2 regions of the Sporosarcina thermotolerans genome follow, and region 2 is predicted to be linked to the other one. Evidence: a T-box and tRNA genes for the amino acid it is inferred to sense, from the RefSeq annotation. Region 2 holds a T-box; the other holds one or more tRNA genes.

Region 1 (3,419 bases), on a different contig from region 2:
TGAGATTGTAGATGTTTCCCTAATTCCTCCTCCGCAAGATGATTAACAGTGAGATCCCCTTTAATATCGTTCATTATCTTTTCCAAATGATTGCTCATATCTCTTAATTGTAACGCAAGCATCTTCCTTCCATGTTGGAGTTGTCCCATTAATAGATGATTTGCAGCCTGTTCTTCAAGCTCTGCTATCAGGCCCGAAGAGCGGATACATTTATATTTGATCCGTTCCTCAACACGGTGACGGGCTGCTTTCTTTGTCGCTGAGTAGGTTGTCTCCCATTCATATAGAAGTCGAGGCATCCCTTCCCCATTCCCTTCCCAGCATTTTGAATAGCGGAAGCACGACTGACAAATCGAAGGAATCGGCTGTGTCGCATTGGCGTCATCCGAGGCAAAACGATCATTGACAAGGTTTGACATGAATTCTGCAAACTGCTGAAAGTCTGATAATTGATCGTCCAACCGACTTGTCAGCCACTTTTGCCGTTTCACCGATAGATCCTGTTGTCCTGGTGTAATCATCCGGGTAATTGGCTCGACTTTCTTGGTTGGGATTAAGAAAAATAGAAACGTCGCAAGGCCAATTGTAAGAAAGTGGGATGTGTCAAGCGGCAACGTCAAATCATATAACAGGAAAAAGACAGATACAGCAAAACCTCCTGTCGCTATTCCCAATTTCCCGAGCCGACTTAACGCACCTGCAAAAAATCCGGTCATTCCATACACAGCCATCATGCCTGTAAACGATAATTCCGCAACACCCGCAATTGCGGCAATCATCATTGCAATAGTCGTTGAAAACGGCAGTCCCCCCGCCGATGCAGCAAGTAGGATGGTAAGATGAAGCAGTAGTCCCGAAGTTGAAATCGGTCCAACCATTAAATTCCCCATTCCCGTTGTCGCCATAATGCCGACGATACAAACAGCCCCAAGCCGCTCCGGCGACCATTGGCCAAAAAAGATCCGTTCTCTATGTGGAAAGGCGACAAAAAGGAAGAATGTCATGAACAATGCCAGTATCGCCTCAAATCCGATGGTCAACTGAACATTGACAGGCGGTTGCCCGCTGTACATGATAAACTGCCAAAGCACCTGAACAACTATAATCGTTCCCGCCACTGTCAGCGGAATAGACTTCCGAGTAAGTGGATGCTTGCTCACTACATTGAATAGCAGTAATTGCAATAAGTAGATCACTGCTTGTCCTAACCCAAGAAAGGCTCCCCCAGCCATTCCCCCGATAAATACATAAATGAGATGTTTCCTGAATCGCGCCTGCGCCAATGCCCAAATAGGCAAGAAAAACGGAACCGCCGCATCAAATAACACAGCTTGCGACAAGAAAAATGTACTCGCTAAAAAGAAAATCGCCATGAGTATATACATCTTCCGATTCCCCACTGATTCCAGAGTATGGCGAATCTGCTGCACGAACGGCCTTTCAAGATTGCTTACCATCTTCATCTCCACATTCCCCCTATGTCTACTTGCCCCTCAGTATACATAGATTGTTCCGAAGATTTTGTCTGTTCCTGACAAGCACCTATAAAAACATTTCGACGTGTTCCGTAGAATTATTCTATTTTTCAACGATAGGTTGACAGATGGTTCAATGGCATGTATTATAATGATTGTCGTTCAGATGAATGACCTAAATAACGGCGGCGTAGCTCAGCTGGCTAGAGCGTACGGTTCATACCCGTAAGGTCGGGGGTTCGATCCCCTCTGCCGCCATAAACGAAAAGTAAGCGGTCTGTCTAATGACAGACCGCTTTTTTTAGCAAAAAACGAAAAAATCACTGCAAAAACGCATAAAGTGCGATAGATACGCATAACTTTTCCTATACACGCATAAACTTCTCCAATTACTTATAAACTCAAGAACTCACGCATAAATCCAATACTTCATTAAGACTCCAAATAAATCTCCTCATCCTTGCGAACCGACTCGATTTGTTCCTTATGATGCGAATCATGCCAAACAAAATCCGCAAAATACTGCTTTATCGACATTGAATGATTTCCTATTTTAAACTCTTTTATCCAATCCGTTTCATCAACTAACTGCAGTTGCTTTAGTATTCTTTCGCGCTGTTCCTTTGCATAGTTCCTAATCTCTTCAAATGTCTTTTCATTTGCAAGTCTTGCGGCTTCTTTATTAAACGGCTCAAATGGCACATTCTTTAATACATTGCCTTCTTGCATTTCAGGCAATCTTTCCTCGACAGTAAATCGATCCCATTCCGCCATATGCATAAGAATCTCTTTCGGCGACCATTTCCCTTCTTGATACGGCGCATTCGCCTGTTGTTCTGACAATGTTTGCAGCGAATCAATCCAATCGATGTACTTTGTTAGGTCTTTTATTATTTCAGATTTGCTCATTTCAACTCTCCTCCTTTTTCTAATGTCTTCTATTCGATGCAGCAGACTTGAAATCCTTTGTACTCCATGAAAAGGGTTTTTCTTTTTTCACTTCGTTAGTCTTCTCAATTACTCACGAGAAGTTCTCCTTTCCACCACATAACTTCTCCTTTAACCCAAAAGAGTTCTCCTTTCCCTCACATGACTTCTCCTTTAACCCAAAAGAGTTCTCCTTTCCGCCACATATCTTCTCCTTTAACCAAAATAAGTACCCATTTCCGCAAAATAAGTACCCATTTCCGCAAAATAGCACAAAAAAAAACGATCGGCATCTTAATAGATGCCAGATCGCTTATATGAGTTTCATTTTTACGAATTAAAACAGCCAGCAAGTTACCCTCTTCTTGCGCCACGGCCACCGCGTTTAGATTCTGTTGCTCTTTTCAAAGTTGTAAGGCGTTCTTCACTATCTTTCATGAATTTCGCCATTTTTTGCTCAAAATTCTCAGGACGCTCGTTGTTGCTTGAACGGCCACCGCTGTGACGAGGACGTTGAGGGCGTTGAGGGCGCTCAGATTCAGGTTTCGCTTTTCTGATCGATAACCCGATTTTACCGTCCGTGCCGACATTCATCACTTTCACTTCAACCATGTCGCCTACTTTTAGGTGGTCGTTAATATCCTTAACATAATTGTCCGCCACTTCACTGATATGGACGAGACCAGTTGAACCGTTCGGTAGTTCGACGAACGCACCGAAGTTTGTGATCCCTGTAACTTTCCCCTGTAACTTGCTGCCTACTTCAATTGACATAAAAAAAATGCTCCTCCTTAAGATTTAAACGACCCCTATTTCAGAAGCCTTTTTACCATATGGCGAGTCTTGCATTTGCAAGATCCTTACTTTCATTATAGCCAACAAAAAAAGAGTGTCAATAAGACTACTCTTTTCCGTCATCTTTTTCATCACTTTTCTTCTTTTTTTCAGGCACTGAAAAGATGATTTCATTTTCATCAGATAAAAAGTACTCTTTCCGAGCTAACTTTGCAATGTATT
Region 2 (3,419 bases):
AAGACCCAATCCTTCTTATACCGTTTTTTCAAACTCTTAACTTGTACAATCATTCCCCCACACCCTTTCTTTTTCGTCACACTCACATCGTTTTACAAATTTCCCCTTCTTTCTTACTACCACACAAACCGTGGAAATCCTTTAATTAATATGATAATTCTTATTGTTTATAAATTGTATGAATGATAGACTGTGGATAGAAATGGATAAGTTCAACGGTATTACTTATAAAGGGGAGGATTGCAATAAGAAAATGGTTGTTGCCGTTTGTCCTGTTCGGCGCGCTATTGTTAGGCGCATGTGTGGATGACCAAAAAGAGAAGGATGAAGTAGTCCAGTTGCCAAGAGAGCCGACAGAGCCGATAGAGGCAAGCAAAGGCATTACTATAAGACCTGAAATATCCATTGTAATAAATGAAAATGAAACAAATCTACCGGCTACCGTTCGGTCAATCCGTGACAAGTTTTGTTGGGAAAGTGAGGAGAAACAATGCTCACTTGAACCAACCCCATCCAAGGCACTTTTGGAGCATGAGCAGTCCACTCGAGTAAGACCCGAGGAAGACCTTACATTCAGATTCAGTAGACCAATGGAGGACTTTGATTTTCCTAAGCCCGATTCTTTCAAAGTCTATGTAGATGAAGACGGGGAAATGAAGGAAGCGGAAGTAGTAGGCAATCAAATTAAAGCTCCGTTAAACGAGGGAAGGTATTACATGTCTGTCAAAGCGATATGGAGCGGCGACGTGAAAGGCGAAGCGATTTATGCGTTTTTATTGTCGGTGAAAGAGTAGATATTTTGATGACCGGGGTGTGGTATGAATGGAGGTTTTGATCATACAAGAGGGAATTTCCGTCGGTCCTTTCGGATTGAGTATCACGAAAAGTGTTGTCAAAGAATTAAAGGGCACTACCTATAAAGGAGGGGATTTCCAATTAGAAAAGGGTTGCTGTTTTACGTCCTGTTAGTCGCATTATTTTTGTCCGGTTGTGTGGATGATGAAAAGGACGAGGAAGAAGTAGCGGCTCCTTTACCTCAAACGACCGAGGTGGTGAATGAGGAGGAAACTGCAATCACGTTGAAACCTGATCTTCTAGTAAGCCAAAACAAAGTGGGTTTTTGGATGTATTATGACAATCATTGCTGGGAAACAGCAGATAAAAAGTGCTCTTTGGAGCTAACGCCTGCACAGGAAATGTTGGAACATGCACGTGCCAATCAAGTGAAGCCTGGGGGTGAAATCAACTTCTATCTCCTTGTTTCTCCCGAATTAAAAGACTTTCCGCAACCGGACGCATATGAAGTGCTCATCCATAAAAACGGCGAAACAACAGCTGTGGAAGTGAACGGCGACAAAGCAAAAGTGCCCACGGCTGAAGGAAGGTATTTCATGACCGTCAAAGCGATCTGGAGCGGCGACGTGAAAGGCGAAGCGATTTATGCATTTTTATTGTCGGTGAAAGAGAAGTAAGTGAATGAATAATCATCTCCCAGTTGAACAAGCTTTGCATATACGGGAGGTGAACTGACATGGCAAAAGAAAAGAAATTCAAAAAAGGCAATACATTGGATCGCGAGGAATTCGGGTATGGCTTTGACATCAGCCCTGATGATTTAGGTGTGATTGGAAAGAACGACAACGTGAAAAATAAAAACAACAAGAAAAAGGCAAATGACCAACAACGCCCGCCTACAAATGGGTAAACACTATTGATTTCTCTGAATCAAACGACTATAATCATTTCAACTACATCTTACTAAAGGCAATGAGAGGGAAAAGTAAAAAGAGGATGTCGCATAGAGAGCTTCTGACGGTGGAAATGAAGCGGACAAATCTTTTGAACATGATCCTTGAGCCGCGCACTGAACGTCTTCGGACTAGTAGGATGCGCCGAGAGTTGGCGCTTGTTATCCTCGCCAAAGTATAACGCTTTTTTGGCGCGTACTTTTGGAGATAATTAGTGTGAACTAATTGTGCAGTAAGGTGGTACCACGGGTATATGAACCCCGTCCTTATCGATTTTTATCGATGAGGGCGGGGGTTTTTTATTTTTAAGGAGGAATGGAAATGACTGTTTTTATTGGTGGGGCTTGGCCGTATGCGAATGGTTCGCTGCATCTTGGGCATATCGCGGCGTTGTTGCCGGGTGATATCTTGGCAAGGTATTTTCGTTTGAAGGGCGAAAAGGTGCTTTATGTTTCGGGGAGTGACTGTAATGGAACACCAATTTCGATACGGGCGGCTGCGGAAGGAGTGTCCGTGAAGAAGATTGCCGATCGTTATCACACTGAGTTTGTTGTCAGTTTTTTGAGATTAGGATTCTCGTATGATCTTTATACGCGAACGGATGGGTCGTTCCATCATGAAGTAGTCCGTGAAGTTTTTCTGAAGCTGTTGGAGCGCGGGTTTATATACAAAAAGGAAATGGAGCAGACGTACTGCGAGTTTGATGAACGATTTCTTCCGGACCGTTTTGTCGAAGGAACTTGTCCGAATTGCGGAAGCCAAGCGCGGGGCGATCAATGTGACAGCTGCGGTTCCATTTTAGATCCGCTTGATTTGATAAATCGAACTTGTAAACTATGCGGCAAGGAGCCGACTGTGCGCAAGACCGAGCATTTTTATTTCAAATTAAGTGAATTCCAAAAGCAACTTGAATCGTTTGTAGCAAGTGCTGATGAAGATGGAAGATGGCGTGAAAATGCCATTCGCCAGTCTGAGCGGTATTTACAAGAAGGTCTACATGACCGAGCTGTTTCAAGGGATTTGGAAAACGGCGTCAATGTACCGGTTGCAGGTTACGAGGATAAGAAGATTTACGTGTGGATTGAGGCGGTGACAGGCTATTATTCCGCGAGCCGGGAATGGGCAATGTTGAACCGGACCGATATCGCTACGTTTTGGGATGAAGAAACGGTTGCCTACTATGTCCATGGCAAAGATAATATCCCGTTTCACACGATCATTTGGCCCGCCATTTTGATGGGAATTGGCAAGGAAAAGGCAGTGCCAACTCACGTTATCTCAAATGAGTACTTGACGTTGGAAAAACGGAAGTTATCGACAAGCCAAAACTGGGCGGTGTGGGTGCCGGATATTTTGGAACGATATCATCCCGATTCGGTGAGGTACTTTTTGACTGCGAATGCTCCTGAAAACAGAGATGCGGATTTTTCTTGGCGTGAGTTTATTTATAGTCATAACTCTGAGTTGTTAGGTGCATACGGGAACTTTGTGAATCGGACGTTGAAGTTTATCGAAAAGTCGTATGGTGGGGTTGTTCCTCAAACGGAAATTAATAAAGGAATAAAAAATACAGTTGCGGGTCTTTACCATATTGTCGGCAAAAAAATCGAGGACGGTCATTTCAAAGAAACAATTGAAACGCTATTCGATTTCATCCGCCAAGCGAATAAA

The links. The T-box of region 2 lies ahead of metG (methionine--tRNA ligase). A T-box ahead of a tRNA ligase gene usually reads a tRNA of that ligase, here a tRNA-Met.
Region 1: it encodes a tRNA-Met, which carries the amino acid that the T-box ahead of metG (methionine--tRNA ligase) is inferred to sense. The anticodon was not compared.

The regions. Positions count from the first base shown of each region.
Region 1 covers NZ_JBHSRM010000023.1:15,262-18,680, forward strand. The annotation lists gene ACFPZG_RS16825 (SpoIIE family protein phosphatase) at 1-1,463, opposite strand, end outside; tRNA gene ACFPZG_RS16830 (tRNA-Met) at 1,660-1,733, shown strand; gene ACFPZG_RS16835 (DinB family protein) at 1,908-2,384, opposite strand; gene ACFPZG_RS16840 (hypothetical protein) at 2,561-2,776, opposite strand; gene ACFPZG_RS16845 (S1 domain-containing RNA-binding protein) at 2,757-3,176, opposite strand; gene ACFPZG_RS16850 (FtsB family cell division protein) at 3,304-3,419, opposite strand, start outside.
Region 2 covers NZ_JBHSRM010000011.1:12,746-16,164, forward strand. The annotation lists gene ACFPZG_RS06410 (ABC transporter ATP-binding protein) at 1-53, opposite strand, end outside; gene ACFPZG_RS06415 (hypothetical protein) at 261-794, shown strand; gene ACFPZG_RS06420 (hypothetical protein) at 981-1,472, shown strand; gene ACFPZG_RS06425 (hypothetical protein) at 1,532-1,705, shown strand; T-box leader at 1,759-2,019, shown strand; gene metG (methionine--tRNA ligase) at 2,070-3,419, shown strand, end outside.